DNA from 4 places in the Rhizobium sp. 22-785-1 genome. Region 3 is predicted to be linked to each of the others. Evidence: predicted binding sites of a transcription regulator. Region 3 holds the regulator's gene; each other region holds the start of a gene.
What was found. Region 3 encodes PhoB, which activates phosphate uptake and scavenging genes when phosphate is short. Its sites were predicted from a motif close to TGTCATNNANCTGTCAT; they were not measured.

Region 1 (4,020 bases), on a different contig from region 3:
TGGGAAGAAACCATCGCACTTGCGAAAAAGATCAAAGCGCTCGGCAATGGCGTGGACGGCATCGCGGTCAACTGGCCAGTCACTGGTAACTGGATGTGGCAGGCCATGGTTTTCGCCAATGGCGGGACAATGACCAATGCCGACGAAACCAAGGTGGCATTCGATCAGGACGCTGGAAAGAAAGCCATCGGGCTGCTGGCGCGTCTTGTGACCGAAACCGGCACGCCCAATATTTCCAGTTCCGACATGGGGGCCTCCTTTGCGGCTGGCAATCTGGGTATGTTCGTCAGCACGACTTCCGGCCTCAATGTGATCACGAAACAGGTAGCTGGCAAATTCGAGTTGAAAACCGCTGCCTATCCGGACGTAAAGCCGGAGGTTTCGAAGCTTCCTGCCGGGGGCAATGTCGCAGTCATAACTGCGAAAGACCCGGAAAAGCAAAAGGCGGCATGGACGTTCCTCAAATTCTGGACTGGTCCCCAGGGTGGTGCCATCATGGTCAAGACCACTGGCTACATGGCACCGAACAACAAGGCAGCGGCCAGTCTGACCGACTACTATTCAGCCAATCCAAATCAGTACACGGCTGTCGGTGAGCTCCCGTATTTCACTGGATGGTATGCATTTCCAGGCGAGAATGGCCTCAAGATCACCGATGTCATTAAGGACCGCCTGCAATCTGTCATGGATGGCAGCCGCGCGAGCGAGCCGGAAAAAGTGTTGGCCGAGATGGCGGCAGACGTTCAGGCACTCCTGCCACGCAAGTAATTGCTTCCACATTGTTGCTGCTCGGCACCATGCCGGGCGGCCTCTTCTTTCCACCGGATATAATCGCCATGAAACTTATTCATCTGACCGACACACATTTCGTTCCCGCTCCACAGCGGCTGTATGGGATGGACCCCCGCGCTAGACTGAAGGCAGCACTCGAAAGCATTGCTACGGATCACAGCGACGCCGACGCGATTGTGATAACAGGCGATCTTTGCCACTGGGGCGAGAAGGAAGCCTACGAAGAGTTGCACGCCTGCCTCTCCCAAGCGACGACCCCGGTCATCATGATGGTAGGCAATCATGACGAGCGCGCTGCGCTGCGCGCGGTCTTTCCGGATGCCATGGACGATGGCAATGGCTTTGTGCAGGGATCGCGCGAAATGGCCGGGCACACACTGCTGTTCCTCGATACCAATGAGCCTGGAACTCATGCGGGACACTACGATCAGAATCGTCTCGCGTGGCTTCAGGGACAACTGGAAAACAGTCGCAACCCGGTTCTCCTGTTCATGCATCATCCCGCGTTTTCCGTTGGCATATCGTCAATGGATGCTCTTCAGCAACAGGATAGCAAAGCCCTTTACGCTGTACTTGAGCCGCATGTTGCACGAATTCGGCATGTTTTCATGGGGCATGTACATCGTCCAATTTTCGGGAACTGGAAGGGCATGTCCTTCTCGATACTGCCCAGCCTCATGCATCAGGTACAACTCCGGCTGGACGATCATGGGCATGATGTACCGGGCAGCCATGAACCTCCCGCCTATGCTGTCGTCAATGTAACCGATGAAGGCGTCGTCGCACATCTGCATTACTTCATGGATCGCTCAGGGCGGTTTCCGCTCGACGGAGCGGAAGTGAAAGGCAGGGACTACGCTCTGAACTTCACACCCGCCGACTAAGCGACATCCAAGAGAGAGACACGCGTCGATCACTGCCTCGATCGGATGGTCCAAACATCTGATCGGGCGCGGTTTTCAAGTCACATACCTTTCACTGATACAATGAGAAACCTGGAACTTTGATGACTGTAACCACCTCCGATTTCACGGCCAGAGGCTATCTTGTGGATCTCGACGGCACGCTCGTCAGCGGTGGCAAGTTGCTGCCGGGCGCGGATACTCTTCTCGATGCCCTCGACGACCGATTTGTAATCGTTTCCAACGATTCCGAGCATACGCCGGCGCAACTGGAGAGGCAGTTCACGCGCTGGGGTCTTGCGATACCTACAGATCGAATCCTGTTGGCCGGAACATCCGCGCTGGACATCATTGCGAAAGAGACACCGAAAGCTCGGATCATGATTCTGGGAAGCGTCTCCCTTCAAAGCTATGCGCGCAAAAAGGGCCTTCGTCCTGATTGGGAGTGTCCCGATGCCGTGCTGGTCGCGCGCGACCGAAGGTTCTCATTCAAGCGCCTTTATGCTGCTGTCAATGCGGTAAGGACTGGAGCAACGCTTTACTTGGCGTGCCCGGATGTAACCCACCCTGGACCGAACGGACAACTGGTGCCTGAGGTCGGAGCGCTGGCCGCGGCGATCCTCGCATGTGTCGGTGATATACAGCCTTGCGTCATCGGCAAACCGGAGCCCGTGCTGTTTGAAACGGGATGTTTGAGGCTTGGCATCAGCCCGCGAGACACTCTTATGATAGGCGATAACGCTTTGACCGATGGCGCTGGCGCAATGCGTGCAGGTATGGGCTTTATCCAGGTTGCCCCCAACAAGCCCCTGTCTTTCTTTGACCTCACCGAGAGCTCAGTACGTTCTGCCTTGAGCGGAAGCGCTTGATCGAGCCGGACAAGATGGCGATGAGAAAAACCTCACGCGGTCTTTCCGCCTCGTGCCAACCTCGACATCTCTAAGTAGTTTCCGAGGCTTCGACACAGTCTCCAATCGGCTTATGTTCTCGATTACCAATCCAGACCTCCACCAATGAGCTAGCCGGAGTCTGCGAGAGAACTCGAGTTCGCTCCGAGAAAGCAATAAAAATGAAAACTCAACTTCACCTTCCACTGATGACGTATCCCGATCCGACGTCGTTCACCCTGCTGAAAAACGCGGTAGAACTGGCTCGTGTCCAAGGGGCCGACCTCAACATAAGCATCCACAAGCTGAAGGTCCCCACAATCTCTCCGCCCTTTCCCTCCATCTTCGACGCCGAAGATTTGGCTGTTAAGGCAGAACATTTCAGTCGCGAGGCTGGCGAAGAGTTGAGGAGAACGATTCAGGACTACGCTGAACAAGCCGGAATTGGCACGAATATCAGTCTGTTCGAATGCGCAGAACCCTTCGTCGGCAGTAGATTTGCCGAAATGTCGAGAATTTTCGACCTAACGATCCTTGAGGCCTCCGACATCGGAAGGCCCACTATCGAAAGCATACTGTTTGAGAGTGGCAGACCACTTCTCCTGTTTCCTTCAGAAGTCTGGTACGGGCAATTTGAAACAGTCGCGATCGGATGGGACGGTAGCCCTACCCTCGCGCGCGCCCTCTCTTGCGCTAAGCCGTATATGGACGAAAGCAAGAAGATCATCTTGATCTCGGTTACCGATGACAAGGCAGTGGACACAGATCTCCGAGACCAGTTCGCAACCGTGCTTCGTCGATCAGGCTTGGCAGTAGACGTCGTCTCAGCTCACTCCGGCGGCGCTCCGACAGCATCGATTGTGCAGGCCGAGGCTGTAGAGAATGGCGCAAATCTACTGGTAGCAGGTGGGTTCGGACATTCGAGATTCCGAGAGTTCATCCTCGGAGGTGTAACGCGCTCGCTTCTTCAAGACCTCAAGATGCCAGTGCTTCTTTCGCACTGATCCCAGTCTTGTAGTACTCCTATGGCCAGCTTAGAAGTGTAGAGGCATTCTCGAGAACGTAGACGGGCTCTTCGGATCGTTACGGAGATAAAGTTGCGCACGTTCCACTGGGCTACCGTGGCGGTGGCTACGATGTCGACAATCGCTCGAAATCATCTCGAAGATAATGAGGTCGACGGAAAATCCGTGTGCGGACGTTCACTCGTCGTCTGGACCGCCCTTTGTCAAAAAATCACGAGCACTGCCCTCTTCGGCCCTCTTCGCGTAAGAAACCGTGAATACGCCATCGCCGTCGAAAACAAGCTGCGGGCTATTCTGCTTCGCAGCCGTAAAGAGACGGTCAAACTCATTAGCGTCGTGCGGATACCGCCAACGGTTAGCACGTGAATTCTGTGGGGTATTGCTCATTCGAATCCTTTTACGCGGACCTTGACG
Region 2 (4,020 bases), on a different contig from region 3:
ATGACCCTACCACGGGAAGAGGCGGATGGGGGGTGCTCGTTGTGCGCGACAATGCCGAGGTTACCCGCCATTACGGCAGTTTGATATGTGCCGACAGCAGCAAGCCCGAACTCGCCGCGTTACTCGAGGCTGCCCGCTGGCTAGAGCAGAACGCTGCAGGGGAGGTCGCGATCATCTGGTCGGATTCCGTCTATGCCGTCAATGGTTGCAACAGATGGCGCCACATTTGGAGAACGAACCGGTGGAGAAAGCGGGCGCCGAACGGCAGCGGCCGGAGCAGGAATGTCGCCAATATGGAGATCTGGAAATTGATCGACCTGCACCTCTTAAAAAGCGAAATGATCAGCGTCCAATGGTGCAAGGGGCACGTAGGACTGGAATGGAACGAAAGCGCCGACGACTTGGCCAGACGGGCGCTCTCCCTGCCCTCCGTTTCGGTCAGCTCGTGACCGCTAAAACTTAGCTGTGAGGAATACGCGTTTAATGTGAAGAACAGTCGTTGCGTTCGGCTAAGGGTTAAAATCGGGGAACTGTAACGCCAAAATCGGGTTTGGGCTTCATACCTAGCAACGGAGCACATAGATGACCGCCGATATTCGCCGTCCCACGCCACCCTACCCGGAACAGAAGCAGACACCGCCCGGCACGACGCATCAGATGGACCCCAAGCCTGACCACGGGGAAGAATCCTACAGGGGCAGCGGCCTGCTGGAGGGTAAGGTCGCTCTCATAACCGGTGCGGATTCGGGCATCGGAAAAGCCGTCGCCATCGCCTTCGCTCGTGAGGGCGCCGATCTTGTGATTTCCTATCTCGACGAAGAAGAGGATGCACGCGACACGGTGAAGTGGATCGAGGACGCGGGCCGTAAAGTGATAGCGATCGCTGGCGACATCACCTCCGAAGAACATTGCAAGTCGCTGGTGCAGCGCACAGTGAATGAATTCGGCAAAATAGATGTTTTGGTCAACAATGCCGCATTTCAACGCACCTATGCGGATATTGGCGATATCGATGCCGCCGAATGGGATGAAACTTTCAAGACCAACATTTACGCCCCATTCTACCTCTCGAAAGCAGCCGTAACTCACATGAAGGCAGGAAGCTCGATCATCAATACGGCGTCCATTCAATCGAAACAGCCCTCGCCGCACCTTTTAGCCTATGCCTCAACCAAGGGCGCGCTCCTGAACTTTACCGCTGGACTGGCGGGAATGGTTGCCGAGAAAGGCATTCGCGTCAATGCGGTAGCCCCAGGCCCCATTTGGACGCCCCTCATTCCTTCGACCATGGGAGCAGAAAAGACCAAATCGTTCGGCGAACAGACCTTGATCGGGCGGGCGGGACAACCTGCAGAGCTGGCGGGTGCGTATGTTCTGCTTGCGTCCGAGCGCAGCAGTTACATGACCGCAGCCGTCATTCCCGTGACGGGCGGCGAGATCATGATGTGAATTGCACCAGCACGAATAAGATCAATCTTGACGGAGAACCGACATGTCCAACCAAAACTCCACGTCGCCCGCTGTTTCGTCGCTTCACGACGAGCAGGCGAAACAACGCTCGGACGATGGGCAACTTCAGCAGGGACTGGAGGACACATTTCCCGCATCCGATCCCGTTTCCCATACGATGACGACGACCGCAACGCCGACCATCACGTCTGAGAATACGGACGACATGGAAGACACACCCAAGGTTGACGAAGCGCTTGCTGCGGTACGAGCACGCTCCCACACCCCGATGACAGAGGATACGAGGCAAGAGATCAAGGCTTTACGGTCGGAACTGGGACGAATAACGGGCTCTGCGCAAGAGGCGGTTTCGGCATCAGGCAGGATTGCTGGACGGGAGATCCGCTCGGTCAGACAGACGATTGCCGATCAGGTTCGCGAGCACCCGCTGTCTGCCCTCGGATTGGCTGCACTGGCGGGATATGTCTGGGGAATGACACGATAGGTCAATAAAGCGCACCGAACGGTAGGTGCGACAAGCCAGCCCGTCCACAACGAAATGAAGGGTATATGACAGTCATACCCTTCATGACATGCGCCTGTCATGGAGGCGTTATAGTTGCGATATGGACAGGAACGCCGGGTCGATGAACCGGAGGTTGGAGCTGGTTGCAAATGGATATCATCCTGGCCGCAGTGGCGATTGCGCTCATATTCGTGCATTTGGTGAGTATTGCTCTGACGGCTTTTCGTATCCGGCTAGATGAAGCTCCGGCGGTGCCGCAAACCAGCCGACCACCCGTATCGCTCGTCATCCCACTGCGCGGCATAGAGAATTTCACGGCTCTGACAATTCCGAGTGCCTTTCGTCTCGATTGGCCGGATTACGAAATTCTTTTCTGCGTCGCGGATCCCTTGGACCCGGTCATTCCCCAAGTCAAATCCAATATCGCCCTCTTCCCTCACATCAGAGCAAGAATACTCATCGGCGATGACAGGATCAGCGCCAATCCCAAGCTCAACAATTGTGTGAAAGGCTGGCGGGCTGCCAGCCACGAGTGGGTCATTCTGGCAGATTCAAACGTGCTGATGCCGCAGCACTACATATCGACACTCATGGCGGCATGGCGCAGTGATAGTGGGCTTGTTTGCTCTCCGCCACGTGGATCGCGTCCGGAAGACATATGGTCCGAGCTCGAATGCACCTTCCTCAATACTTTTCAGTGCCGTTATCAATATGCAGCAGAAACTTTGGGACAGGGCTTCGCACAGGGTAAGACGATGCTCTGGAACAAGCCGCTGCTAGATTCGCTTGGCGGCATTGAAGCCTTGGGCGCGGAGATCGCGGAAGACGCGGCGGCAACCAAACTCGTTCGTGCGAGCGGCCGAAAAGTTCATCTCGTTCCCTCTCCCTTCGAACAGCCGCTCGGCAAGCGGAGCTTTGAGGACATATGGTCTAGACAAACACGTTGGGCGAGGCTGCGTCGCGTGACCTTCCCGCATTTCTTCGCCCCGGAAATTCTCGTCGGCGCCCTTCCTGCGCTTTGTCTGGCGCTGGCATCAGGCTTCCTGGCAGATGCAGATGCCACGACATTGCTTGCCGTTGCGATTGCCGTTCCGAGCATCATGTACCTGCCGGAACTGGCCCTCGCAAAGGCAAAAGGCTGGCACGTTTCCTGGGCCAGCCTTCCAGCCATGATAATGCGTGACGCCCTTCTGCCGATCATCTGGGCAAAAAGCTGGATGGGGTCGTCCGTGTCTTGGCGCGGCAACATGATGACAGTGGGAACTCAGGAAAGCACACTCGGCTAGACCACACTGGTTAAGCAAAACTGGAAGCGGCAGTTGAGCATAGAGCCATCACGCCTCTGGCTCGGTTTGCATTTCCACGAGTTGAGCCAGTTCCTCGCCTGTGATCAATATGTCATGGCCGCCGCGATGGATGTGAAGTTCTGTACGCGTGGGGCGAAACATGTTGTTGCGCAGAAAGACCAGAGCAGCATCGAGAGAGTCGAACATTTGGCGATGCGCGACCTCGAAGCGCTGCCACAGAACGACCGTCGTGTGACTGTCACCAAACCTGCATCGTGCCTCTTGCGCATCGAAAACCACCCCAGTCCTCCTCGAGGTTGCTATTGTGAAGCAACGCCTCAACGCGCCTATCGTTCAACTGCTACAGGACGTTTTGATTCGAGACAGCCTTCAAGGTCGCGAACATAGGCTTCGTCAACGGCGCTTCAGGACGGAGAGATAGAGCGCTGCGGTTTGCTCGCAAATCGTGCGCCAATTGTACCGCGACATGATCTTGCTACCGGTGTCCTGCGCCTCAGCCGGTTTCGGCGAGGACTCTTGCCGTTCCAGAAGTTTTACGCGCATAGCTCGTGACAGAGCGGATACGTCGCCAAGCGGAAAGTAGGAAGACGGATCCAACTCGAGAGCGACATTTGCTTCGATATCGCTTGCCAACACTGGAAGGCCATATGCCATAGCCTCAAGTAGCGCGATAGGCATGCCCTCATGGCTCGACGGCAGGACGAAAAGGCCTGCATTGGCGAAAAGACCGGCGAGTTG
Region 3 (4,020 bases):
TATTTGGCCTGGCCGCCAGCCGCGATGGTGGCAAGCGTGCGGCCATGAAACGCGCCTTCAAAGGTGATGATGCGGAATTTTTCCGGGTGGCCGTGGGTGTATTGATAACGGCGTGCGGTCTTGATGGCGCATTCCAGCGCTTCGGCGCCTGAGTTGGTGAAGAACACCTTGTCGGCAAAAGTCGCATCGGTCAGCCGCTTGGCCAGCACTTCCTGACCTGCAACCTCATAAAGGTTGGACAGGTGCCAGACCTTCTCTACCTGCGCCTTCAGAGATTCAACCATATGGGGATGGCTGTGGCCGACGGAGGTCACGGCGACGCCCGCACCGAAATCGAGATATCGCTCGCCGGTTTCCGTGATCAGCCAAACGCCCTCGCCTCGTTCGAAGCGTAAGGGGGCTCTGGAAAACGTATCGAACAACGGCCCGGATTTGGGGGCAGTTTCGGCCATGGCGACATCACTCCTTACGTCAAGTCGGGACAGACGACTGTCAATAGGGCTAGCGGGTTATCCCTGCCCTGAAAATCAAAAATGCCGCCTCGCGGCGGCTTGCATGCTGTCTTCATTGCGAGGTCACTATTGTCACTTCCCCACCTAATGTCAACAAATCTCGGCACTTTCGGGCATTTACAAGCCTTGGTAGGCAAGCTTCCAGCAACCACCAACTGTTGCCTTTCTGACTCACACGGGAAGCAAGTTGGGGAAAACCGGAAAATCGATTCCAGATGATTCCTGCGACTCTTGTCACGGAGTCAACCGACGATTAGGTTAACCGTCAATTACTAGACTGCAATGCGGCGGAACTAGTCACCTACAATCTGGCAAATGGCCTGCGCGTGGTTCACTCCACGGCATCGTAGGTGGATTCTGCCCGAAACAACGCGACGAGCGGAGAAGCGGCATGAACTGGACGGACGAACGAGTAGAAAAACTCAAGAGATTATGGTCCGAAGGGCTTAGCGCAAGCCAGATCGCAGCACAACTGGGCGGTGTGAGCCGCAATGCCGTCATCGGCAAGGTTCACCGCCTGAACCTGCCAGGTCGCGCCAAGGCTGGCGGCACGGTCGCCACGTCGCGCCCTGCGCCTAAGCGTCCTGCAGCAGCGCCGCGCCCAGCAAGCTACACGGCTGCTCCGGCCCGTGTCGCAACGAGCCGTCCTGCACCTGCACGCACCACTGGCGCTCTCGCGTTCAAGGAAGACATGGAGATCGACGCGGTCGAGCCCATGGAATATGTCCGCTCTTCCAACAATGTCGTCATCCCGATCTCGCGTCGCCTGACACTGACGGAGCTGACCGAACGTACCTGCAAGTGGCCCGTCGGTGACCCGCTCAAGGACGACTTCCACTTCTGTGGCTGCGAAGCAGCTGAAGCGTCGCCTTATTGCAAGTTCCACGCGAAAATGGCTTACCAGCCGGTGAGCGAACGCCGTAAGGCGTAAGGCTCAGTTTCAAGACCATTTCGAAAAGCGGGCTTCGGCCCGCTTTTTTTGTGCGTTCCTTCAAGCGTTTCCTCGATCCAATTGGTCCAGACTTGCCTGCAGCAGCGATCATGCGCAGACTACCACCATGAACGCGATCGACACGCTCTACGACTATATCTCGGTCCTATGGACGAAGGTGGTCAAAACGCCCTTCCCTCCGATCCCGCGCCGCGCACGCGGCGACGGGACGGTATATGTCGAATGGCGACGGGGTCGCTACTGGCTGATCTGCGAAGAGCGTGGCGAGGAGTATTGGCGGCGCGAGGCGAACGACATGGACGATGCCGCGTTCCAACTGATGTCGATCGTCTCGAGCGCGTTGGTGCGCGATCGAGAGCTTGAGTTTCGGCAAAAGCAAGCCGGTCGCTCTGGCGATCCTGAGCGCTACTCGCGCTGGAACTGGATGTATCAGGAAATCGAGCTGATGAACGACATCAAGGAGAGTTATGGCGCTCGAACCAGAGCCCACTATGAGGAGGTGCTGGAACGCAGCCCGCTATCGCAGGACGAAATAGACGCCGCGCGCTATCCCCTTCCTACCTCAAGATCTGACGCCTCGTAGCCATATGCTGGAGGCTGCTGCGTCAGAAAATCGGAGCGCTAGCCATGATAGAAAGCGCTCCCTAAGGCAATCAGGCTTCCATGGAATATCCGGCACCGCGAACGGTACGGATCACATCCTGCATGCTTGAGAAGTTCAGTGCCTTGCGCAGGCGACCGACATGGACGTCTACCGTGCGTTCATCCACGTAGATGTCATGTCCCCAGACGCCATCGAGAAGCTGAGATCTGGAGAAGACGCGTCCCGGCGACGTCATCAGGAACTCCAACAGACGGAACTCGGTCGGCCCAAGGCGGACTTCGCGGCTCTTGCGGTGAACGCGGTGCGTCTCGCGATCGAGTTCAATATCGCCGCATTTCAGCACGGAGGATAGAACCTCGGGCTTGGCGCGGCGCAACATCGCCTTGACGCGTGCCATCAGCTCTGGCGTGGAAAAGGGCTTGACGACGTAATCGTCAGCGCCCGTTGCCAGACCGCGCACCCGTTCGCTTTCCTCGCCGCGTGCCGTCAGCATGATGATCGGCAGACGCTCGGTTTCGGGCCGCATACGCAGGCGACGGCAAAGCTCGATGCCGGAGACGCCCGGCAACATCCAGTCAAGGATGAGAAGATCCGGCGTGCGCTCCTGGAGGCGGATTTCCGCCTCGTCGCCACGCGGAATAGTGTCGACGTCATAGCCTTCGGATTCGAGATTGTAACGCAGGAGGACGCTCAGCGCCTCCTCATCTTCGACAACGGCGATTTTCGGCACCATGGCTCCAGATCCTATCTGCCGCTTACTCGGTCACAGCGCCGAGCGTGTTGGAACTATCGTCCTTCGGACGCTCACCTGCAGGCTGGCTGCCGGTGGTCATGTAGTAGATGGTCTCGGCAATGTTGGTCGCGTGGTCGCCTACACGCTCGATGTTCTTGGCGCAGAACAGAAGATGCGTGCAGGTGGTGATGTTGCGCGGATCTTCCATCATGTAGGTCAGAAGCTCGCGGAAGAGCGAGGTGTACATGGCGTCGATCTCTTCATCGCGCTCGCGGATGGCCTGGGCCTTTTCCGCCGAACGCGTGGAGTAGACGTCCAGCACTTCCTTCAGCTGAACCAGCGCCAGTTCCGAAAGGTGCTCCAGGCCACGCGCCAGTTTACGCGGAACGCCGGTGCCTGCCACTGCAATGACGCGCTTGGCGGTGTTCTTGCCCAGATCGCCGACGCGCTCGAGGTCTGCGGCGATGCGCAGCGAACCGATGATTTCGCGCAGGTCTGCGGCCATCGGCTGACGCTTCGCGATCGTCACGATCGCCTTGTCGCCGATTTCACGCTCGGCGTGATCGAGGATCGTATCGTCGGAGATGACCTTCTGCGCCAAGGCCGCATCGGAATTGACGAGCGCGCGCACGGCGTCGGCGCACATCTGCTCGGCCAGTCCGCCCATTTCGGCGATCCGGCGGCTGAGGAACTTCAGCTCCTCGTCATAGGCTGACATGATGTGGGAATGTGTCGGCATAGTCGTAATCTCCAGTTTCGAAACGCCCTGTCGCAAGCCTTTTGTTGGCTCAAGCGACAGGCGCGGTGGGATGCGCGGGCAACAGCAGGATCAGCCGAAACGACCCATGATATAGTCCTGGGTACGCTGGTCATCCGGGTTGGTGAACATCTTGTCCGTATCGTTCTCCTCGACCAGATGACCGAGGTGGAACATGGCGGTGCGCTGGGACACGCGAGCGGCCTGCTGCATCGAGTGGGTCACGATGACGATGGTGTAGTTGGCGCGAAGCTCGTGGATCAGTTCCTCGACCTTGGCAGTCGCGATCGGGTCGAGCGCCGAGCAGGGCTCATCCATCAGGATGACTTCCGGCGAAACGGCAACAGCACGCGCGATGCACAGGCGCTGCTGCTGACCACCGGAAAGACCGGTACCGGACTCATGCAAGCGGTCCTTGGCTTCGTTCCAGAGACCTGCCTTCTGCAAGCTAGACTCGACGAT
Region 4 (4,020 bases), on a different contig from region 3:
TGCAGATCATCGCGTCAGGGCGGGCAGCGCGCGCTTCATCCGGCATGATCTCAGGCTTTGGGTTGGCCAATGCCAGAATCAGCGGCTTTTCCGCCATCTTGGCCAGAAGCTCGGGCTTGAGAACGCCAGCAGCCGACAGACCAAGGAAAACATCGGCGCCTTCGATGGATTCGGCCAGCACGCGTTTGTCGGTCTTCTGCGCGTAGATTTCCTTCCACTCGTCCATCAGTGTGTTGCGGCCTTCATAAACGAGGCCCTCAATATCATGGACCCAGATGTTTTCCCGCTTTGCGCCCATCTCAACAAGTAGGTTGAGGCAGGCGAGAGCCGCCGCACCGGCACCGGAGGCAACGATCTTGACGTCGGAAAGAGACTTGCCTGCAAGTTCCAGAGCATTGGTCACGGCTGCGGCAACGATGATGGCCGTACCATGCTGATCGTCGTGGAAGACCGGGATGTTCATCTTAGCGCGCAGCTGGCGCTCGACTTCGAAACACTCCGGCGCCTTGATATCTTCGAGATTGATACCGCCAAAGGTCGGCTCCAGCGCCGAAATGGTAGACACCATGTCGTTGATGCCGGGCGCCTCGATTTCGATATCGAAGACGTCGATGCCGGCGAATTTCTTGAAGAGGACGGCTTTGCCTTCCATGACGGGCTTTGATGCCAACGGCCCGATATTGCCCAGACCGAGGACGGCGGTGCCGTTGGAAATCACCGCCACAAGGTTGGCGCGTGCGGTATATTCCGCTGCCGTTTCAGGATTCTCATGGATAGCAAGACACGGGGCTGCGACCCCTGGCGAATAGGCAAGTGCCAGATCTCGCTGGTTGCCGAGCGGTTTGGATGCCTGGATTTCAAGTTTTCCGGGGCGAGGATAGCGGTGGTAGAAAAGCGCCTGCTCATCCAGATCCGCATTGCTCGTGCTCTTGCTTGGCGTCGTGCCCTTGTCCTGAGAACTCATCTTTTCACCGCTTATTTCAATTATCGTGAAGGTCTTTGCATACAACAAACATACCGGTGGTACAGCCGTTTATTTGGCGGGTGGTATGCAAAAGCGTAAATGTCGCTATTCGCAAAAAGCCAGGACCCCGGCCATCGAAGTGCCGCTTTGTCATCTTGCTGAAACACGAGTCTGGTTTTCCAAGAGCTGAAAGATTTCCAAACGCCTTTCCTGAGACGAGGGGACGAATTCATGGCTGCTGAGACCGAAACCAGACACTTCCGGACGCTCTTCATTTCCGATGTGCATCTTGGCTCGAAAGCAGCCAAGACGGATTTTCTCTTGGACTTTCTGAAGTATCACGAGGCGGATACGATCGTTCTCGTCGGCGATATCATCGATGGTTGGCGTCTTCGGCGCAGCTGGTACTGGCCGCAGGGCTGCAACGACGTAGTCCAGAAGCTTCTGCGCAAAGCGCGTAAGGGTGCGCGCATCGTCTACATTCCCGGAAACCATGACGAATTCCTGCGCGAATTCCCCGGTACGCATTTCGGCGGCATCGAAGTCGCCGAGCGAATGATCCATGAGGCTGCAGATGGACGAAAATATCTCGTGCTGCATGGAGACGAGTTTGATGTCGTGGTGCGCAACGCGCGTCTTCTCGCCTATCTTGGTGACTGGGCTTACGATGCCGCCATTGCCGTTAATGTCGCCATTGCTGCCGTGCGCCGCCGCATTGGCCTGCCATATTGGTCTTTTTCGGCCTGGGCAAAGCTGCAGGTGAAGCACGCGGTGAATTTCATCGGTGAGTTCCAGCGCGTCGTGGCGGATGAGGCGCGCCGCAACAAGGTCGATGGCGTGATCTGCGGTCATATTCACCATGCAGTGATGGAGGATATCGACGGTATCCGCTACATCAACACCGGCGACTGGGTGGAAAGCTGCACGGCGATTGCCGAAAACATGGACGGCACCTTCGAACTTATCACTTGGATGCAGACCAGCGACAAAACCGTAGAGCCGAAGCTTGGCCAGTTGGAGCCGGTCGCATTTCCCAAGATGATCAGTTCGAAAGCCGCATAAGAAGGTCTTCCCCGGCTCGCGTTTTTATCCCCAAAGTTCCGGCCGCGGAGGATGTACGAGCGATCCTTCATAGACAAGACCTGGTTCGCGTTCCCGTGCAAGCAGCAGCGGACCGTCGAGATCTGCGAACGCCGCATCCTGAGCCAGTAAAACGGCGGGCGCCATGGCGAGAGATGTGCCCAGCATGCAGCCAACCATAATCGTGTAGCCCAGCCGTTCGGCCTCCTGTTTCATCACGATCGCTTCTGTAAGACCACCTGTTTTGTCGAGCTTGATGTTGATCGCGTCGTAACGATCTTTCAGCGACGCCAGATCCTTTGTCAGATGAACGCTTTCATCGGCGCAGATCGCCACAGGGCGGCGGATTTTCGCCAGAATATCATCTTTACCAGCAGGCAGAGGTTGTTCGATGAGAGAGATTTCGAGTTCCGCGGCAATAGCCATGTGGCGCTCGATATTGTCTTCATCCCATCCTTCGTTTGCATCCACGATGATTTTCGCGTCAGGCGCCGCCGCACGGACGGCGCGCAGTCGAGCCTCGTCATCCTGCGTTCCCGTCTTGATTTTCAGCAAGGGGCGATGGGCGTTTTCTCTGGTCTTCGCCGCCATGGTTTCCGCATCCGCGAGCGAAATCGTATAGGCGGTCAGAATCGGCTTTGGCGGCCCCGGAAGAATGAGCGAGGAGGCAGGTTGACCCGTGAGCTTTGCGTCCAAGTCCCATAAAGCGCAATCCACGGCGTTGCGCGCGGCGCCCGGTTTCATCGCCTGCTGCAGGTGTTGTCTGTCCAGGCCCGATGCAATTGCCTTTGCGGCCGCGTCGATATCTGCCAGAACGCCTTCTATCGTCTCGCCATAGCGGGCATAGGGTACGCATTCGCCCTGACCTTTGATGCCATCCTGTGTAATAGCGCAGGTGACGACGTGGATTTCCGTGCGGCTTCCCCGGGAAATGGTGAAGCTTCCTGCAACTGGAAAGGTATGTGTTGTGGCTTCGAGGTAACGGCCCATAAAAATTGCCTTATAGTTGGGGGTAAATGCGTGGAACCCGCAAAATTTCTATCCATTTACGGAGCACCGCTGTGGCTTGCTGGTCCGGCAAACGATATGAATCGTTAAGAGAATCTTTCAATAAGCTGCATTCGCGCGGAGAAATATGCAAGAACAGCAACCAGGCAAGCAGGTGGAACCGGCTGCAATCTCGGCGGATGACGGCGCGGAACGCGGCGGCGCGCGCTATGTGCTGACCGGATCCTGGCGTAATGCCAATATCTCTGCCGTACTGCCTGAAATCGACAAGCTCGAAAAAGCTGCATCCGGTGCTATCAAGATTGACCTTTCCGGCATCGACAATATCGATACGACGGGCGCCTGGGTTTTGCATCGCCTGCGCAGTCGTTTGGAAGCATCTGGCTCTGAGGTGAACTTCGAGGGCAACGAGAAGGTCGAGGAGATCATTACCTCGCTTCCCGATGAAGCGCCGCTGCCGCCGAAGGATACGCAAAAGCGCAGCATTGCCAGCCGTATCTTCGATCCGGTCGGACGCAATGTCGTACAGGCAGGTTCTGACTTTCTGGCGGGCATGTATATTCTGGGTTCCGCCGTGCGTGGCGCGCAGATGAAGCTCGGCCGAGGGCGCGGCGTATCGCCTGCCGCCATCGTCAACCAGGTTGATAATATGGGCGTGCGCGCCGTGCCGATCATCGTGCTGATGTCGTTTCTGATCGGCGCGATCATCGCGCAACAGGGTGCTTTTCAGCTTCGCTATTTCGGCGCTGAAGTGTTCGTCGTCGATCTCGTCGGCATTTTGCAGTTGCGCGAAATCGGTGTCCTGTTGACTGCCATCATGATCGCTGGCCGTTCAGGCAGCGCCATTACCGCCGAAATCGGCTCGATGAAGATGCGTGAGGAAATCGACGCGTTGAAGGTCATCGGTCTCAATCCCGTTGGCGTCCTCGTCTTTCCGCGTCTCGTGGCGCTGACAATCGCTCTGCCGC

Region 1: a site for PhoB is predicted at 1,755-1,771, ahead of ACQZ5M_RS00695 (HAD-IIA family hydrolase). Genes of this name have one in related genera too.
Region 2: a site for PhoB is predicted at 2,009-2,025, ahead of ACQZ5M_RS09110 (ceramide glucosyltransferase). Genes of this name have one in related genera too.
Region 4: a site for PhoB is predicted at 1,113-1,129, ahead of ACQZ5M_RS01705 (UDP-2,3-diacylglucosamine diphosphatase). Genes of this name have one in related genera too.

The regions. Positions count from the first base shown of each region.
Region 1 covers NZ_JBNWDI010000001.1:133,675-137,694, reverse strand. The annotation lists gene ACQZ5M_RS00705 (ABC transporter substrate-binding protein) at 1-768, shown strand, start outside; gene ACQZ5M_RS00700 (phosphodiesterase) at 837-1,676, shown strand; gene ACQZ5M_RS00695 (HAD-IIA family hydrolase) at 1,799-2,563, shown strand; gene ACQZ5M_RS00690 (universal stress protein) at 2,764-3,585, shown strand; gene ACQZ5M_RS00685 (hypothetical protein) at 3,784-3,993, opposite strand.
Region 2 covers NZ_JBNWDI010000003.1:322,129-326,148, forward strand. The annotation lists gene ACQZ5M_RS09095 (RNase H family protein) at 1-449, shown strand, start outside; gene ACQZ5M_RS09100 (SDR family oxidoreductase) at 583-1,449, shown strand; gene ACQZ5M_RS09105 (hypothetical protein) at 1,493-1,954, shown strand; gene ACQZ5M_RS09110 (ceramide glucosyltransferase) at 2,125-3,261, shown strand; gene ACQZ5M_RS09115 (hypothetical protein) at 3,310-3,561, opposite strand; gene ACQZ5M_RS09120 (glycosyltransferase family 4 protein) at 3,676-4,020, opposite strand, start outside.
Region 3 covers NZ_JBNWDI010000002.1:316,828-320,847, forward strand. The annotation lists gene ACQZ5M_RS06235 (aspartate aminotransferase family protein) at 1-452, opposite strand, end outside; gene ACQZ5M_RS06240 (GcrA family cell cycle regulator) at 904-1,443, shown strand; gene ACQZ5M_RS06245 (hypothetical protein) at 1,571-2,047, shown strand; gene phoB (phosphate regulon transcriptional regulator PhoB) at 2,118-2,801, opposite strand; gene phoU (phosphate signaling complex protein PhoU) at 2,824-3,540, opposite strand; gene pstB (phosphate ABC transporter ATP-binding protein PstB) at 3,631-4,020, opposite strand, start outside.
Region 4 covers NZ_JBNWDI010000001.1:359,901-363,920, reverse strand. The annotation lists gene ACQZ5M_RS01710 (NADP-dependent malic enzyme) at 1-964, opposite strand, end outside; gene ACQZ5M_RS01705 (UDP-2,3-diacylglucosamine diphosphatase) at 1,196-2,026, shown strand; gene dgcA (N-acetyl-D-Glu racemase DgcA) at 2,051-3,034, opposite strand; gene ACQZ5M_RS01695 (MlaE family lipid ABC transporter permease subunit) at 3,180-4,020, shown strand, end outside.